DNA from 4 places in the Leisingera sp. XS_AS12 genome. Region 3 is predicted to be linked to each of the others. Evidence: riboswitches for the same ligand, from Rfam matches in the RefSeq annotation. Region 3 holds a riboswitch; each other region holds the start of a gene.
The links. Region 3 has a riboswitch for cobalamin ahead of nrdH (glutaredoxin-like protein NrdH). Riboswitches for the same ligand answer to the same signal wherever they lie in the genome.
Positions count from the first base shown of each region.

Region 1: another riboswitch for cobalamin. It lies ahead of AB9K35_RS08735 (CbtB domain-containing protein); the one in region 3 lies ahead of nrdH (glutaredoxin-like protein NrdH).
Region 2: another riboswitch for cobalamin. It lies ahead of AB9K35_RS17145 (TonB-dependent receptor plug domain-containing protein); the one in region 3 lies ahead of nrdH (glutaredoxin-like protein NrdH).
Region 4: another riboswitch for cobalamin. It lies ahead of AB9K35_RS19775 (hypothetical protein); the one in region 3 lies ahead of nrdH (glutaredoxin-like protein NrdH).

Region 1 is NZ_JBGFGM010000087.1:74,816-79,020, forward strand. Features, by position in the region: gene AB9K35_RS08720 (cobyrinate a,c-diamide synthase) at 1-974, shown strand, start outside; gene cobA (uroporphyrinogen-III C-methyltransferase) at 971-1,705, shown strand; gene AB9K35_RS08730 (DUF1636 family protein) at 1,702-2,028, shown strand; cobalamin riboswitch at 2,123-2,341, shown strand; gene AB9K35_RS08735 (CbtB domain-containing protein) at 2,375-2,545, shown strand; gene AB9K35_RS08740 (CbtA family protein) at 2,550-3,248, shown strand; gene AB9K35_RS08745 (hypothetical protein) at 3,316-3,819, shown strand; gene cobF (precorrin-6A synthase (deacetylating)) at 3,892-4,205, shown strand, end outside.
Region 2 is NZ_JBGFGM010000111.1:119,770-123,974, reverse strand. Features, by position in the region: gene AB9K35_RS17150 (ABC transporter substrate-binding protein) at 1-558, opposite strand, end outside; gene AB9K35_RS17145 (TonB-dependent receptor plug domain-containing protein) at 562-2,445, opposite strand; cobalamin riboswitch at 2,602-2,811, opposite strand; gene hisI (phosphoribosyl-AMP cyclohydrolase) at 3,158-3,631, opposite strand; gene AB9K35_RS17135 (GTP-binding protein) at 3,711-4,205, shown strand, end outside.
Region 3 is NZ_JBGFGM010000065.1:11,622-15,826, reverse strand. Features, by position in the region: gene AB9K35_RS03340 (TonB-dependent receptor plug domain-containing protein) at 1-636, shown strand, start outside; gene AB9K35_RS03335 (MarR family winged helix-turn-helix transcriptional regulator) at 669-1,148, opposite strand; gene AB9K35_RS03330 (DUF2218 domain-containing protein) at 1,279-1,563, shown strand; cobalamin riboswitch at 1,627-1,819, shown strand; gene nrdH (glutaredoxin-like protein NrdH) at 1,920-2,141, shown strand; gene nrdI (class Ib ribonucleoside-diphosphate reductase assembly flavoprotein NrdI) at 2,146-2,562, shown strand; gene nrdE (class 1b ribonucleoside-diphosphate reductase subunit alpha) at 2,544-4,205, shown strand, end outside.
Region 4 is NZ_JBGFGM010000121.1:90,040-94,244, reverse strand. Features, by position in the region: gene AB9K35_RS19785 (DNA polymerase III subunit gamma/tau) at 1-1,313, opposite strand, end outside; gene AB9K35_RS19780 (protein-tyrosine phosphatase family protein) at 1,557-2,078, shown strand; gene AB9K35_RS19775 (hypothetical protein) at 2,151-2,555, opposite strand; cobalamin riboswitch at 2,669-2,886, opposite strand; gene AB9K35_RS19770 (SRPBCC family protein) at 3,026-3,493, opposite strand; gene nudC (NAD(+) diphosphatase) at 3,593-4,205, opposite strand, start outside.

The DNA.
Region 1 (4,205 bases), on a different contig from region 3:
GCATGGGCTGGCCGGTGGTGCTGGTCGTCGATGTAGGCGGTCAGGCGCAGTCGGCCGCGGCTACCGCGCTGGGGTTCAAGAACTACGACCCTGAGCTGCCCTTTGCCGGCGTTATCCTGAACCGCGTCGCCAGCCCGCGGCATGAGCGGCTGACCCGGCTGGGGATGGAAAAGGCAGGCATCAAGGTGCTGGGCTCCCTGCCCCGCCGCGGTGACCTGACCCTGCCGGAGCGGCATCTCGGCCTCATCCAGGCAGTCGAACACCCCGATCTGGAAGCCGCCATCGCAGGCTACGCCGCCTTCCTGCGCGAGCATGTGGATCTGGAAGCGATCAAATCCGCGGCGCTGTCCGGTCAGGCCCCGGCACCCGCCAGCCTGCCCACACCGCCCGCGCAGCGCATTGCGCTGGCGCGCGATGCGGCGTTTTCCTTCACCTACCCGCACCTGCTGGAAGGCTGGCGTGCCGCTGGCGCCGAGATTCTGCCCTTCTCGCCCTTGGCGGATGAGCCCCCGGCCCTGGACGCTGACCTGGTCTGGCTGCCCGGAGGCTATCCCGAACTGCATGGCGGGGCGCTGGCCGCGGCAGAGACCTTCCGCGCGGGCGTTCGGAAACACGCGCAGACCAAGCCGGTGCACGGCGAATGCGGCGGCTACATGGCGCTCGGCGAGGCGCTGATCGACAAGCAGGGCAACCGCCACCAGATGCTGGGCCTGCTGGGGCTGGTGACGTCTTATGAGAAGCGCAAATTCCACCTCGGCTACCGCCGCGCGGTGCTGCAGGCGGAGATACCCGGCTTTGCTGCCGGCACCGCCTTGCGCGGTCACGAATTCCACTATTCCACCATTCTGGAAGAACCCGACGCGCCGCTGGCCAATGTCATGGACGCCGACGGAAACCCGGTGCCCGAGACCGGATCGGTCAAGTGCAATGTGACCGGCACCTTCTTCCACCTGATCACCGGAGAACGCGCATGAGCGGCTTTGTCAGCTTTGTCTCCTCCGGGCCCGGCGATCCGGAGCTGTTGACCGTGAAAGCCGTCAAACGGCTGGAGACGGCGGATGCGATCCTGTTCGATGATCTGTCCTCTGGCCCGATCCTGAGCCATGCCCGTGCCGATGCCGACCTGGTGGGCGTGGGCAAACGCGCCGGGCGACCTTCGCCCAAGCAGGACCATGTCAGCCAGCTGCTGGTCGATTATGCCTCCTCCGGGCTGCGGGTGGTGCGACTGAAATCCGGCGACTCGGGCGTCTTCGGCCGTCTCGAGGAAGAAATCACCGCCCTGCGCGAAGCCGGAATCGGGTTTGAGATCGTGCCAGGCGTCACCGCGGCCTCGGCGGCGGCGGCGGCGGCCAATATCCCGCTCACCCGTCGGCTGACCGCGCGGCGGCTGCAGTTCATCACCGGCCATGACGTGACCGGCGGGCTGCCGGACGATCTGAACATGGCGGCGCTGGCCGACCCGCAGGCCACCACCGTGGTCTATATGGGCAAGCGTACCTTCGTCGCGCTGGCGGAAAAGCTGATGGAGGCCGGGCTGCCTGCGGAGACCCACGCGCTGGTGGCGCAGGGCGTCTCCACCCCGGAGCAGAAGCTGTTCTGCCACACAGTCGGTGAACTGCCGCAGGTGCTGCGCGCCATGGAAACCACCGCCCCGGTGCTGATCCTCTACGGGCCGCTGGCAGATCAGGACCTGCCCGGCGCATGAGCGTGCCGACCCTCACCCTGTGCCGCACCTGCCGCGATGCGGACCCTGCCCTGCCCGGGCAGGTCGCCGCGGCACTGGAGCGCGCAGGGATCGCGGCCCATCTGACGCAGGTGGACTGCATGTCCGGCTGCCAGCGGCCGCAAACACTGGCGGTGCGCCAATCCGGCAAGACCGCCTATCTGTTCGGTGAAATTTCCGCTGGCGATCTGCCGGACGTGCTGACCTTTCTGCGCCTGTACGCCCGCAGCGCTGACGGCAATTTCGCCGATGCCCGCCCGCTGGGCAAGCTGCGCTTCAAGGCGATTGCCCGCATCCCGGGCTGACCTCGCACCGCCAATCTGCCCCCGCGGCCCGCAGATATGCCGCAGACAACCGGTCAAGGGGCGGTTTCTTCCTTGACCGGAATCGCCCCCGCGAGGCATTACCATTGAATACGGTGTCCAAAGGTGCCCAAGCACCAGGACTGAAACGGGAATGAGGACGGTGGACCAAATCGCGGCACCGCAGCCTCAACCGCCCCCGCGACTGTGAGCGGCGAGCGGCTCTCCGGCATCCACTGGCGCGCAAGACGCCGGGAAGGAGGAGAGCAGCAGCGACCCGCGAGTCAGGAGACCGGCCGTGTGCGAATGAAAACTTACGCCGTCGGGTGTGACGGCAAGGAGACCATCAATGACGACCAAGACGCTCAACGCTTCTGCCGCAGGCACTTCCGTAATCCCGGCCCTGTTTGCCGTGGTTCTCGGGCTGGGGATCCTCACGCTGACCGGCCATGTGCAGGCATCCGCGCTGCATGACGCGGCGCACGATGTACGCCACGCAACCGGCTTCCCCTGCCACTAAGGCCATGTTCAGTCGTATTTTGACCAGCGGCCTGTTCGCTGGCGCTGCAGCAGGGCTGATCACCGCCCTGCTGCAGCTTTATTTCGTGCAGCCTGTTCTGCTCCACGCCGAACTCTACGAGGGCGGTGAACTGGTGCATTTCGGCGCCGAGGCCGTGTCGGCCCATCCCGACCTGCCCGGCCTGTTCGCCGATCCGGTGCGCGACGGGCTGAGCGTCATCTTCACCATGCTCACCTACACCGGCTATGCGCTGGTCATGGTTGCATTGATGTCGGTTGCCGAGCGTCAGGGCCATGCGATCAACGCGCGCAGCGGTTTGCTCTGGGGTGTGGCAGGCTTCGTGACCTTCCACTTCGCGCCCGGCCTGTCGCTGGCCCCCGAGGTGCCCGGCGTCGCGGCCGCGGATGTCGGCCTGCGCCAGATCTGGTGGACCGCCACCGTAGCCACCGCGGGCGTGGCCATGTGGCTGATCGCCTTTGGCGGCAACATGGTCAGCTACCTGATCGCCGCGTTACTGCTGCTGGCGCCGCATGTTATCGGCGCCCCCGAACCCGAGAGTTTCTCGGGACCGGTGCCGACCGAGATCGGCGCGCTGTTTGCCGCCCGTGCCTTCGGGGTCGGAATGGCGGCCTGGGTGCTGCTGGGGGCCTTTGCCGGCCACTTCTGGCAGACCGAAGGCAAGCGCTCGCTCGCAGCGGCCTGACCCGGCTGCCCTCTTGCGCCCCGCCGGAGAAGTCCGGCGGGGACAGTTCTTGTCCGAGGAAGACTTGATGTCCCGTTCTCTCGCTCTCTTTGCCATCGGACTGCTGTTCGGAGGCGGCATCGGCTTTGTCACCGCGGCTGGCAATGGCATCACTTTTGACGGCCACGACCACGGCGACCCGGCACATCACGGCGGTGGCCACGCGGGCGCGATGGCCCATGACCACGCGACGGCGGTCGATCTGCCGTCGGGCCCGGATGCACCCCGAATTGCCATACGTCTGCACAAGGATCCCATGTCCGGCTGGAACCTGCAGGTGCTGCCGCAGAACTTCCGCTTTGCCCCGCAGAATGCTTCGGCGGAGAATGTTCCCGGTGAAGGCCACGCCCATGTCTACGTGAATGGTGAAAAACTTGCGCGGCTCTATGCAGAGTGGATTCACCTCCCGTCGCTGCCTGCCGGGGCAGTCGTCAAGGTCTCGCTGAACACCAACAACCACAGCGCGCTGACGGTGGAGGGACAGCCCGTCGAGGCCACGACAACCGTGCCGTCCGACGCTGAGGGCACCTGACCGTCACCCCGCGCTTGCAAGACCAGCGGCACGGCTCCATAGGGGGCGTGTCCACGCATGAAAGGCCCCGCCATGATCGAACTCAGCCTGATCGGTATCGGCACCGGAAACCCGCAGCACATGACCCTGCAGGCAATCGACGCGCTGAACGCGCAGGACCTGATCCTGATCCCCAACAAAGGGGGCGGCAAGGATGATCTGGCCGGGCTGCGGCGCGAAATCTGCCACCAGGCAATCAAGGGCAACGGCCCACGGATCGTCGAGTTCTCCCTGCCGGTGCGGGACGAAACCATCCGCGACTACCGCAAACGGGTCGACGATTGGCACGATGCCATTGCCGAGATCTGGTGGCAGAACATCAGCACGCATCTGCCCGACGGCGGCAA
Region 2 (4,205 bases), on a different contig from region 3:
ATTGGTCAGGCCCGCGGCCTCGAGTATCTGACCAGCCAGAGACTTTGGACCGGTCGTGTAGTTGTTGGCCGAATAAAGCGCAGCGCGCGGGCGGGCGCCCATGGCCACCTGCAACTGCGCCAATTGACCGTCATATTCGGCCAGCAATGCGCGGGCCGCCCTTTCGCGCCCCAAAGCTTTGCCCATCTGCAGGATCCGGTCGCGTACATCAGTCAGGGAGTCGGCAGGTTGAAACACCACCACCGGCACCCCCAAACGCCGCAGCATTTCGGTGGTGGCCCGGGTGGAAAACGCGCCAGCAATCACCAGATCCGGCTTGAGCAGATAAATCTCCTCTGCCCTGCCATGATTGATTGGATAAGCCATGGCCTCGTCAACCATGGCCGAGGCGCGGGTATCCCGCGCGATATAGGAGACAGAGATCAACTGGCCAGGTGCGGCCAAAAGCATTGCCAGCTGATCGGTACATAGGTTCATCGAAACCACGCGAGACGGCCCGGCAAAGGCACCGGTCGTAGCCCACAACAGGGCAAGTACTATGCCGGACAATCTGCGCATGGATCAGAAGGAAGCTCTTATGCCGACATAGGCAGCCCGGCCACGTTTGGCATAGCCCCAGACATCGGCATATTCCTCGTCAAACAGGTTGGTGATACGACCAGTCAGCACCACGTTGCTGTTCAACTCATACTGCGCCGACAGATCCACCGTGGTGTAATTGGGCAATTCCACTGTGGAATAGGAGCCAAAGAACTGGCTGTCCCAATTGCCCGCAATATGACGCATATCAGCCGTCACCGAGCCGCGCCCCTGGAAAGTCTGCAGGGTTGCGCTGAGCAGTAGCTCATGCTCCGGGCGGCGGATTTCGACAGAGCCATCAGGATTGGTCGCGTCCAGGTAGGTATAGGACAGGCGCAAGTCGAGATTTTCGGTGGCGTCGAGGCTGGCGGTGAGTTCAATACCTTTGCGATCACTGTCTCCGGCCTGGTTGCGATAGGACCTGGTAGTGGCGTTCACCACATAGTTTTCGATCTCGCCGGTCAGGGTTTCGTCAAAGTAGGTGACATCAACCAGCCCGCGCCCCTGAAGGAAGGGCACTTCGACGCCGATGTCGAAGCTGCGGTTCTCTTCCGGTTTAAGGTTCGGATTGCCAAGATAGGTCGTGGTACCAAAAGTCGAGTTAGCGAAAAGTTCGAAATAAGAGGGGTTCACGATACCGGTCCCCGCCGAGCCATGCAAACGTATGCCGCTACCGGCAAAGGTATAAGAGGCGCTGGCGTTCCAACTGGTCGCATCTTCAAAAGCACTGTTATTGTCGCGCCGCACGCCGAGTTGCAGGTCCAGGCCATTTGCAAAGCTGCCACGGTATTCCAGGGCGATCGAGTTGGTTCTACGCGCATAAAGAGGATTGCTGCTGCTGGAATCCTCTTCCCATTCCAGAATTGCGTTGAGCAGATGATCGGCGTCATCGGCAGGCTGTCCATTCAGGCCAAAGCTCAGAAGATATTTGGCGGCTTCCGTTTTTGTTTCGGTCGCAGCCCCGCCGTTTCGGGCACTGTCATAGTCTGTACGCTCGAACGCCAGGCGATGCTTCAAACGTCCACCCAGTGTATCCAGTTCAGCAAAAAACTGTGCCAGACGCTCCTCTCTGTCGGCATATTGCGTCGGATCATCCACCACATAGCCAGCCGGATCGGTTGCGCTCCATGATGTGCTATCACTGTCGTAATGTTCTTCTGAGGTGCGTACATTAAAACCAAGTTGGAAGTGGTCCGTAACCAGATAGTCCCCCTTCAGTTGCAGTGTGGTTCGACGAATGCCGTCTTCCTCACCACCGTCACCAGAAGTGTCGTAACCATCGTCTTCGTCATGAGCCAAACTGAAGGAGAGGCCGCCACGCTCAGTTCGTGTCGAGACACGTGCCGAAGCACGGTAGCCATCGGTGCCATACTCCGCACTGCCGCCATATTCAGTGCCAATTTCGCCAGTCTTGGTAATGATATTGATCACCCCAGCCGAGGCATTGGAGCCATAGAACACCGATTGCGGGCCGCGCAGGACCTCGATGCGCTCAATATTGGCAGTATCCAGCCCCGACAGGATATACTCGCTGTCCCCACCGGAGGCTTCGATACCATCAATCAGGATCAGAGTATGATTGGCTTCGCCACCGCGGATGCGAACCTGGGTAAAGCTGTCACCCGAACCGTTCACCATCAGGCCGGGAATGGCCCGCAGGGCATTTTGGACCGTGGTGATGCCGCGCTCTTTGATTTCTTCGCTGGTCAGGACCGAGACCGAGCGACCGTATTTCTGTGCTTCCACCGGGGTGAAGCCGCCAGAGACGATGATTTCTCCCAGATCTGTGATTTCGAAGTCCTGGGCTATCGCCAGGGCTGGAGAAGCGGCCAAAGCCGCGGCCAAGGACAGGCGTACCTTGCTCATAGTTTTTCCTCACGGCCTATGGGAGCGCCCACAAGCCAAGCATCCGCCCAAATTGGGCAGAAATTAAAATTTGGAGTCTTTGAGAGGCACTGCCTCCGCAGACGGTGAAAATGCCACCACTACGGAAGTCCGTTGTCCTTGGCGCGCCCCGCACCCGGACAGGGTGATCATCCTGGCAGGTCTCCTGACTCGCGGGTCGAGGCCTTGCTACGCCTTCCCACCCCTTGGGGCAGTGGCTTGTTGCAGCAGTGCTCTCCGCTCACAGTTGCGGGGGCAGTCACGGATTCGGCGCCTGTTGGCTACACCTCACCGTGTTCCCTATTAACCGGGTGGTTTCCCAGCCGGACCAGAACGGTTGCGATGTAGGCCGAAAGTAAATTCTTTGTCAAGCACAGCGAGAGCCCAGTTTTTTCAAGACAAGCAGACCCGCAGCCTTTGGAAATCACTTCCGGGCCTTAGGCCCGGAGTAGCGATAGATGTGCAGCCCGGATCGCATGAACCGGTAAATGGACAGTGACGACCCGGCGGGTCAAATCCACACCAAGGATGGTGACATGGGTGGTCGGCCCCGGACATCCGGGATCGTCGCAGTCCATTTCGACAACGGTAATCAGGGCAAGCTGCCCGGCACCGGCCATATCACGCACCAAGTGCTTTACGCGCTGGATATGCCACAGTGTGGTTGCCTTCCCTTTGATTTGGGCGGCAAAACTCACAGCTGTGTCGGGTTCGCTGCATCGCCATAGGTGGCAACCGGATCAAAACTCTTTTGGTCTTCCATGAAAACCAGCAGGGCACCCGCTGCGCTTCCAGTCGGTATAGCCCGGTAAAAACAGGACCTGTAGCCCACATGGCAGGAAGCACCAGAGCCTGCAACTGCCACACGCAGCCAGATGGCGTCCTGGTCGTCATCGATACGCGCTTCGACAACCTGCTGGACCAAGCCAGACGTTGCTCCCTTGCGCCAGAGAGTTTGACGGGCGCGGCTGAAGTAATGCGCCTCGCCGGTCTCCAACGTCAGCCGCAGGGCCTCTGCAGTCATCCAGCCAAGCATCAGAACCTCGCTGCTGTCCGCGTCAGTGGTGATGCAGGGTATTAGCCCGTCGGGACCGAACTTGGGTGCCAGCACGCAGCCCTCTTCGACTTCCTCGACCGATAGGCGGGGGGCGAAACGAATTTTGTCCACTTGGATACCTTGTTTTCTGTTATGTTATCTTATAACACCATGGCCATTCATGCTTCGCAACCAGAAAGAGCGGCACGACATGCAAAGCCAGACCCCTGTCACCTTGCTCACCGGCTTTCTGGGCGCGGGAAAAACCACGCTTTTGAACCGGCTGCTGCATGATCCCGCAGCGGGCCGTATCGCGGTTGTTGTCAATGAATTTGGCGATGCCGGCCTGGACCATGACCTGATCGAAGAGGCTGCCGAAGATGTGGTTCTGATGGCAGCCGGCTGCATCTGCTGCTCGATCCGCGGGGATCTGTCGAGGACGCTGATGTCCCTGCTGAACCGCCGCTCCCAAGGGGAACTGGCGTTTGACCGCGTGGTGATTGAAACCACCGGGCTGGCGGATCCGGGTCCGGTCCACCACACTTTGCTGATCGACAAGGAATTGGCCGCCAGTTTTGCATTGGATGGCATCGTGACCGCTGTCGATTCCGTTCTGGGCGAGGATACGCTGAATCAGCACGCCGAGGCGCAGGCACAGGTTGCCATGGCCGACCGGATTGTACTGACCAAGCGGGATCTGGCCAAC
Region 3 (4,205 bases):
GGCATCCAGCTGGAAGACAACTATGTCTTCGATCCGGGCTGGACCTATGCCGGGCTGGAAAGTTCGCGGGCCGAGAATTTCAACCTCGGCGTCGACTGGAGCGCGGGCAATCTCACGCTGGGGGCCGAGGTCTTTCGCACCGAGGTCGAGAATGCGCGTGAAAACTCGGGCAACATTGATTTCCAAAGTGAAGGCTACAGCCTGGGCGCGACCTATGGCTGGCTTGGTGGTTTCGTGCGGCTGAGCTTCACCGACAGCGACATCGAGCTTAACGGCGGTTCTACCGGCAGCTACGAGGCGCGCGATCTGGGGGCACCGCTGGGGCAGGTGCTGGCATTGCAGGTCCAGCAGGAACTGCCGCAGTACAGCCTGCTCGTGGGCGGCAGCCTGGATCTGGCCCGCGACTACGACACCGGCGGAGCGGGCACCCAGGAGCTGGACGGCTATGAGGTCGTGAACGTCTTCGCCGAATATACCCCGCCGTCGCTGAACGGCGTGACCCTGCGGGCCTCGGTGCAGAACCTGTTTGACGCGGACTACGCCGACCGGGCCACCTATGGCGGCGAATATGCTTCGATCGTGCCGCTGAAGGAGCCGGGGCGCACCTTCATGATCGAGGCGGTCGCGCGGTTCTGAGGATCAGCCGTGAAGCCGCCTGCGGCGCGGCTTCACGGCAGCAGCTTGATCAGCAGGCGCGACAGGGCATAGGCCTCCTCGGTGGTCAGATGCTGGCCGATCTCGGTCTGCATCGCCTCCCAGTAGGTTGGCCAGATCTTCGCATGCAGCCCGGCGCCGCGGTCGGTGAGAAAGAGGATCTGCTTGCGCCGCCCGTCGGCAATGAATTCGCGCCGCAGCAGCCCGTCCTTTTCCATCCGGGCCACATGTCGGGAGAGCGCGTATTGCGGCACGAACAGCTTGTCCTCCAGCGCCGCCATCGGCTGGCCGTCGGCACCGGCGCGCTCCAGTTCGAGCAGGATCTCGTACCAGATCGGGTCATTGATGCCATGGCTCCTCAGCGCCCGCGCGATCCGCGGGTGGAACTTGCGGTGGGCGCGCATGATGTTGAACCAGGCGCGGTTGTAGGCAATCGCTTCGTCGTCGTCTCCGAAGAAGGCGGCGTTCGGCGAGGGGCCGGGGCGGGTGGTCATGGTCGCGTCCTTTCAGGTGGCACCAATGCAAACGCCCAGAACGCAGACCAATGCCGGGCGCGGCGTGTTGAAACGGTTTAAAATCAATATCTGCCAGTATCTTGGCTAATATCAATTCTAAGGAGCAGCAATGCAAACACGCGCGGTTTTCCACTCGGCGCAGGCCGCAGGCCTTTATACGCGCCTCGTCCGCCATTTCGGTCACAAGATCCCGGTCGTCGAGAGCCCGGAGGGGGCGGAGCTGCAATTCGTCTGCGGTCTGGCGCAGCTGCGCCATGACGCGGATCGGCTGAGCATACACGTCACGTCCGCGACCGCGACCGAGCTGGCGCAGACCTGCGAGGTGGTGGAAAGCCATCTGCTGCGCTTTGCCTTTCGCGAGGACCCGGCCCCGCTGGTGTGGCACCGGGGCTGAGACCCGTGCGGCTTTTCCTGTGGATATCGAAAACAACATATTGACGGGTGGCTAGGGTATAACCCTATATGGAGTGGCTTTGGTGCCTGTGATTCACATCAGAGGCTAAGAGGGAAACCGGTGTAATTCCGGTGCTGCCCCCGCAACTGTAAGCGGCGAGTCAAACCCCATATGCCACTGGCGCACCGGCGCCGGGAAGGCGGGCCAGACGTCGGAGCCGCAAGCCAGGAGACCTGCCAGGGCTGATGAGACGTGAACCACAGGCGGCGGGCCTGGGTGCGTGGACCGGCCTGCCCCCTGCAGCGCCGCCCGTGACCCTGTCCCCTTGTCCGCAACAGCAGATAGGGACCAGACCAATGACCATCACCGTGTATTCCAAACCGGCCTGCGTGCAATGCACCGCCACCACCCGCGCGCTGGATGCGCGCGGGCTGGCCTATGAGGTGATCGACCTCAGCGAGGACAGTACGGCGCTGCAGAAGGTGCAGGACATGGGCTATCGCCAGGCGCCGGTGGTCGTCGCCGGGGAGAGCCATTGGGCGGGCTTTCGCCCCGACATGATCGCTCGCCTGGCCTGACGCCGTGGCGGGGCTGGTCTATTTCTCCAGCGGCTCCGGCAATACCCATCGCTTTGCCACGCGGCTTGGCCTTGCGGCCACGCGCCTGCCGCTGCGCCACGGCGAGCCGCTGCCGCAGATCCTCGCGCCCTTCGTGTTGATCTGTCCGACCTATGCGGACGGGCAGGGGCGCGGCGCCGTGCCCAAGCAGGTGATCCGGCTGCTGAACCAGCCGCCCCTGCGGGCGCTGCTGCGCGGTGTGATCGGCGCGGGCAACCGAAACTTTGGCGAAACCTTCGCGCTGGCGGGCGACGTGATCGCCCGCAAATGCAATGTGCCGGTGCTGTACCGCTTTGAATTGGCCGGCACCGAAACCGACATCGCCCGCGTTCGCGCCGGGCTGCAGAAATTCTGGGGGACGGAATGCTCGATTCCAGCGTAGCCGGCGAGCGCGACTACCACGCGCTGAACGCCATGCTGAACCTTTATGATGCGGAGGGAAACATCCAGTTCGAGGCCGACCGGGAGGCGGCGCGGCAGTATTTCCTGACCCATGTGAACCAGAACACCGTGTTCTTTCATTCGCTGGATGAAAAGCTGGGGTATCTGGTTGAGGAAGGCTACTACGAAGCTGAGGTGCTGGAGCCATATGACCGCGCCTTCCTGCACCGGATCTGGGACGCGGCCTATGCGCATAAATTCCGCTTTCCGACCTTCCTGGGGGCTTTCAAGTATTACACCTCCTATACGCTGAAGACCCGCGATGGCGGCCGGTACCTGGAACGCTACGAGGACCGCGTGGTGATGGTGGCGCTGACGCTGGCGCGCGGCGACGAGGCGCTGGCGCTGCGGCTGATGGAGGAGATCATCACCGGCCGCTTCCAGCCCGCCACGCCCACCTTCCTGAATGCCGGCAAGAAGAGCCGGGGCGAGCTGATCTCCTGCTTTCTTCTGCGGCTGGAGGACAACATGGAAAGTATCGGCCGCGGCATCAACTCGGCGTTGCAGCTGAGCAAGCGCGGCGGCGGCGTGGCGCTGATGCTGACCAACATCCGCGAACATGGTGCGCCGATCAAAGGCATCGAGAACCAGTCCTCTGGCGTGATCCCGGTGATGAAACTGCTCGAAGACAGCTTTTCCTACGCGAACCAGCTGGGCGCGCGGCAGGGGGCGGGGGCGGTTTACCTCAACGCGCACCACCCGGACATTCTGCGCTTCCTCGACACCAAACGCGAAAATGCGGATGAGAAGATCCGTATCAAGACCCTGTCACTGGGCGTGGTAATCCCCGACATCACCTTTGAATTGGCGAAGAAAAACGAGGACATGTACCTGTTCTCGCCGCATGACGTGGAGAAGGTGCACGGGGTGCCTTTCTCGGAGGTTTCGGTCAGCGAGCGCTATCACGAGCTGGTCGATGATCCGCGCATCCGCAAGCAGAAGATCAATGCCCGGCAGTTTTTTCAGACTCTGGCGGAGATCCAGTTCGAGAGCGGTTATCCCTATATCATGTTCGAGGATACGGTGAACGCTGCCAATCCGGTGGCCGGGCGCATCACCATGTCGAACCTTTGCTCGGAAATCCTGCAGGTGAACGAGGCGTCGGAGTTCAATGACGACCTCAGCTACAAGCACCTGGGCACGGATATCTCCTGCAATCTGGGCTCGATGAATATCGCCAAGGCGATGGATGGCGGCGATCTGGCGGCCACGGTGGAGACCGCCGTGCGCGCGCTGAGCGCGGTGTCGGAGATGAGCGCGATCGACTCGGTGCCCTCCGTGCGGCGGGGCAATGACGAAAGCCACGCGATCGGCCTGGGGCAGATGAACCTGCACGGGTTCCTGGCGCGCGAGCACATCCACTATGGCAGCGCCGAGGGCATTGATTTCACCAACATCTATTTTTGCGCCGTGTTGTATCACGCGCTGCGGGCCTCGAACAAAATCGCGCAGGAGAAGGGCGAGGTGTTCAAGGGTTTCGAGCGGTCGACATATGCCGATGGCCGCTTCTTTGACGACTACGTCAGCGCCGACTGGCTGCCGGAAACCGATCGGGTGAAACAGCTGTTTGCCGAGGCGGGCATT
Region 4 (4,205 bases), on a different contig from region 3:
GGACCGCCCGGACCGGGCTCCGGCTGGCCATAGCCGACCGGGGCGCCCGAGACCGGTGCCCCCGGGGCGCTGCCCATGCCACCCATACCGGCCATCGCGCCACCGCCGGGGCCATTCGGCGGCAGGGGCGGCGGGGTGGCATCTTTCAGCTTGCGCACCAGTTCCTCGGGGGTGGGCAGGTCGGCCACATGGGTCATGCGGATCACCGCCATCTCGGCGGCCATCATCGCGTTGGGGGCGGCGGCCACTTCCTCCAGCGCCTTCAGCAGCAATTGCCACATCCGGCTGAGCACCCGCATGTGCAGGGTTTCGGCCATCGCCAGGCCGCGGGCGCGCTCGTCCGGGCTGACGGTGGGGTCCTCGGCGGCGTCGGGGGTGATCTTGACGACCGAAACCCAGTGGGTGATCTCGGCCAGGTCGCGCAGCACCGCCAGGGGATCGGCGCCTTCGGCATATTGCGCGCTGAGCTCGGTGAGGGCGCCTGCGGCGTCGCCGCGCAGGATCATGTCCATCAGGTCCAGCACCCGGCCGCGGTCGGCCAGGCCCAGCATGGCGCGGACCTGATCGGCGGTGGTCTCGCCCGCCCCGTGGGAGATCGCCTGGTCCAAGAGAGAGGTCGCATCGCGGGCCGAGCCTTCGGCGGCGCGGGTGATCAGCGCCAGCGCGTCATCGGCAATCTCGGCCCCTTCGGCGGTGGCGATCCTGCGCAACAGCGAGATCATCACCTCCGGCTCGATGCGGCGCAGATCAAAGCGCTGGCAGCGCGACAGAACGGTGACCGGCACCTTGCGGATCTCGGTGGTGGCAAAGATGAACTTCACATGCGCCGGCGGCTCCTCCAGCGTCTTCAACAGCGCGTTGAAGGCGGAGGTCGACAGCATGTGGACCTCGTCGATGATGTAGATCTTGTAGCGCGCGGAGGCGGCGCGGTACTGCACCGAGTCGATGATCTCGCGGATGTCGCCGACGCCGGTGCGGGAGGCGGCGTCCATCTCCATCACGTCGACGTGGCGGCCTTCCATGATCGCCACGCAATGTTCGCACTTGCCGCAGGGGTCGGTGGTCGGGCCGCCGGTGCCGTCGACGCCGATGCAGTTCATGCCCTTGGCGATGATCCGCGCGGTGGTGGTCTTCCCGGTGCCGCGGATGCCGGTCATGATGAAGGCCTGGGCGATGCGGTCGGCGGCAAAGGCGTTCTTCAGCGTGCGGACCATGGCGTCCTGGCCGACCAGGTCGGCAAAGGTCTCGGGCCGGTATTTGCGCGCCAGTACCTGGTATTGGGATGGGCCGCTTTCGCTGGGGGTGTCGCTCATGGTGTCTCGTGCCGGATTCGGATTGGTTATGCCGCGTATCGCGCAGGGTATTGGAGCGCGCCCGGTTCGTCCACCGCAGAAGGGCGGCGCGGGGCGGCGGAAAAACCTTTTGGGATTTGCGGCTGGCGCGGCTAGACTCGGTGGTAAGGCCCGGGTGGGATCGGGCGGGGCGCGCGCAGGCAGGGAGGCGCCATGCATTCTGACAAAACCTCTGGGGTGGCGGAGCAGCCGACGCCCGCGCCGATGGCGGCTCACGATCCCGTCAATCTGACCCTTCATGCCCTTTCGGTTGGGGGCGGTCTGCTGGCCCTGTGCAAGCTGCCGGGGAGCGGTGGCGATTATGTCGGTGATCTCGCGCAGATCAACGCGTGGAAGCCGGGGCTGGTGATCTCGATGACAACGGAGGCGGAGCAAGTCGCCGCGGGCGGTGTGCGCCTGGGCGCGGATCTGCAAAGCATGGCCTGTCGCTGGATCCATTTGCCGGTGGCGGACTTCGACACCCCGTCGAGACGGGTGGCCCTGAAATGGCCGACCGCCAGCCGCAAGGCGCGGCGCGCGCTGGCCGGAGGCGGTCGGGTGCTGGTGCATTGCAAGGGCGGCTGCGGGCGCTCTGGCATGGCGGTGCTGCGGCTGATGATCGAAGCCGGAGAGCTGCCGGCGCAGGCGCTGGCGCGACTGCGCAGCTTGCGCCCCTGCGCGGTGGAGACCCAGGCCCAGATGGAATGGGCCTATGCCGGTCGCATGCGGCTGCGGCGCCCCAGCTGAAGACGTGCAGCAGCCGGGGGCGGACCGCCAACGGCGCAGGTCGCGGGCGGGGTAGCGGGGGGGCGGAGGGCGTCAGCCGAGCGAAACCTGCGTTGCGGCTTGTGCGTGGGCGGGGTTCGGGATCGCCTCGATCAGGGCGCAGGGGCGCGCCGTTGCGGTGGTGGCAGCAAAGCCACTGTCGCCGGGGCTGAACATGGCATCGGCAAAACGGTCAAGCCCGGCCCGCGAGGTCTGGGCCTCGACACCGCAGTAGATGCGGATCCTGTCATGGCTGGCGGCGAATTGCGCCGGGCAGGACTTGGGGCAGCCGTCCAGCACGGTGTTGCCGGTGATTTCAAAATCCTCCTGCGTCAGCGGACGCGCCTGCGTCAACGCCGCCGCCAGCCGGGTGATCATGCGTTCCGCTGCCGGGCAGGGACGGCCCAGGTCGGGACAGTCGGTGGCCGTGTAGCCGTGGGTCTGGTCGCTCCAAATCATCAATGCGCCCTCCGCGCGTGGCGGGGCAGAGGGGCAGGGGGAGAAGCGGTGCCAGTCCGCCCGTCGCCGGGCAACCGCAGCCGTCAGACCCTGCCCGGACGCCCCGTCCGGGTTCGAGTTTCACATGTGATGGCAGGTCTCCTGACTTGCGGGTCGATGCTGATCCGGTCCTTCCCGGCCCGAGGGCCAGTGGATTGTCCGGGGTCGCTCGCCGCTTACAGTTGCGGGGGCAGTTGCGGACTTGTCCGGCCTGAGGCCGGACGCACCGCATTCCCTTTTCATCCCGGCCACGATCCGTCGCGGCGCGGGAACCATCCCCTTAGCGGTAGCGGCTGCTGACCCGGCGCGTCAATCGCAAATCCGCATCCGCCACCGGAGGAACGGAGCGTAAGGCGACCGCGCGGCGGCCGCAGGTCTGCCTGCAATGGTCTTGCCACGCGGGCGTCAGCCGGGGTTGTCGGGCGATGCGATCAGGCGGTGCTCTTCAGCCGCGCCTCGGTCAGGCCCGCGTAATCGGCCAGGCGCAGTTTGAAGCGACGGTTGAGGTTGTTGCGCGCCAGTTTCAGAGACTGCAGCAGCAACCGTCCGGTCAGGGTGCTTGCCTCCAGTTTCAGCCAGACCGAGAGGCGGGTGCGCTGGGGGGACAGGGCCACCAGCTCCACCTCCATGCGGCCATCCAGGCCGCTGCCACCGCCGGTGATGGTCATGCCGGTCACCGGCGAATAGTCGGCCAGGACCAGCCGGGCCTGACGCTGCTTGCCGCGGAAGGCAAAATTCAGATCCCAGGTCAGCCCCGCCTCGGGGTGGGCAGGATCGCCGGTGCGCTGCACCTCGATGCTGCGGCGCAGGGCGGAGCGTTCCATCATTTCAAAGTCGGAGATCGCCCCAAAAACGTCCGCAATGGGTGCTTCGATATCTTCGTTGCCTTTGAATTCCATGCTCGCCTGCCTGTCCCGAATGTCTGATGTGCGTGCCTGTTGTACCCCGTGCGGTGACAGGGGGGAGCGTGCCTCTCGCGCTGGACACAAATATGCGCTCTAGTCCAGCGTGTCCGCAAGCCAGTTCTTGAGCAGAAAATGCGCAATTGCGCCTTTTCGGGCCGGTTTGATCAACGGGTGTTCGCCGGCAAAGGCCGCCATCATCTCCTGGCGGCTGACCCAGAGCGCGTCTTCGATCTCGGCCGGGTCGATGGTGATGTCGCGGCTCAGCGCGGTGCCGGCGCAGCCGAACATCAGCGACATCGGAAAGGCCCAGGGCTGGGAGGCAAGGTAGCTGACCGCGCCGACCTCCACGCCGGTCTCCTCCAGCACCTCGCGCCGGACGGCGGCTTCCAGCGTCTCGCCCGGTTCGACAAAACCGGCCAGCAGCGAATACATCCCCTCGGGCCAGCCGGGCGAGCGGCCAAGGAGCACGCTGTCGCCATGGTTGATGAGCATGATGACCACCGGATCGGTGCGCGGGAAATGCGGCGCCTTGCAGGCAGGGCACAGCCGTTGCCAGCCCGCCTGCGCGATGACGCTGGGCGCGCCGCAGCAGGCGCAGAACCCGTGGCTGCGGTGCCAGGCCAGAAGCGCCTTTGCCGTGGCGGCCAATTCGGCTTCCAGCGGCGTGAGCATGGTCATGATGCGGCGCAGTTCGGCGAAGACGTGG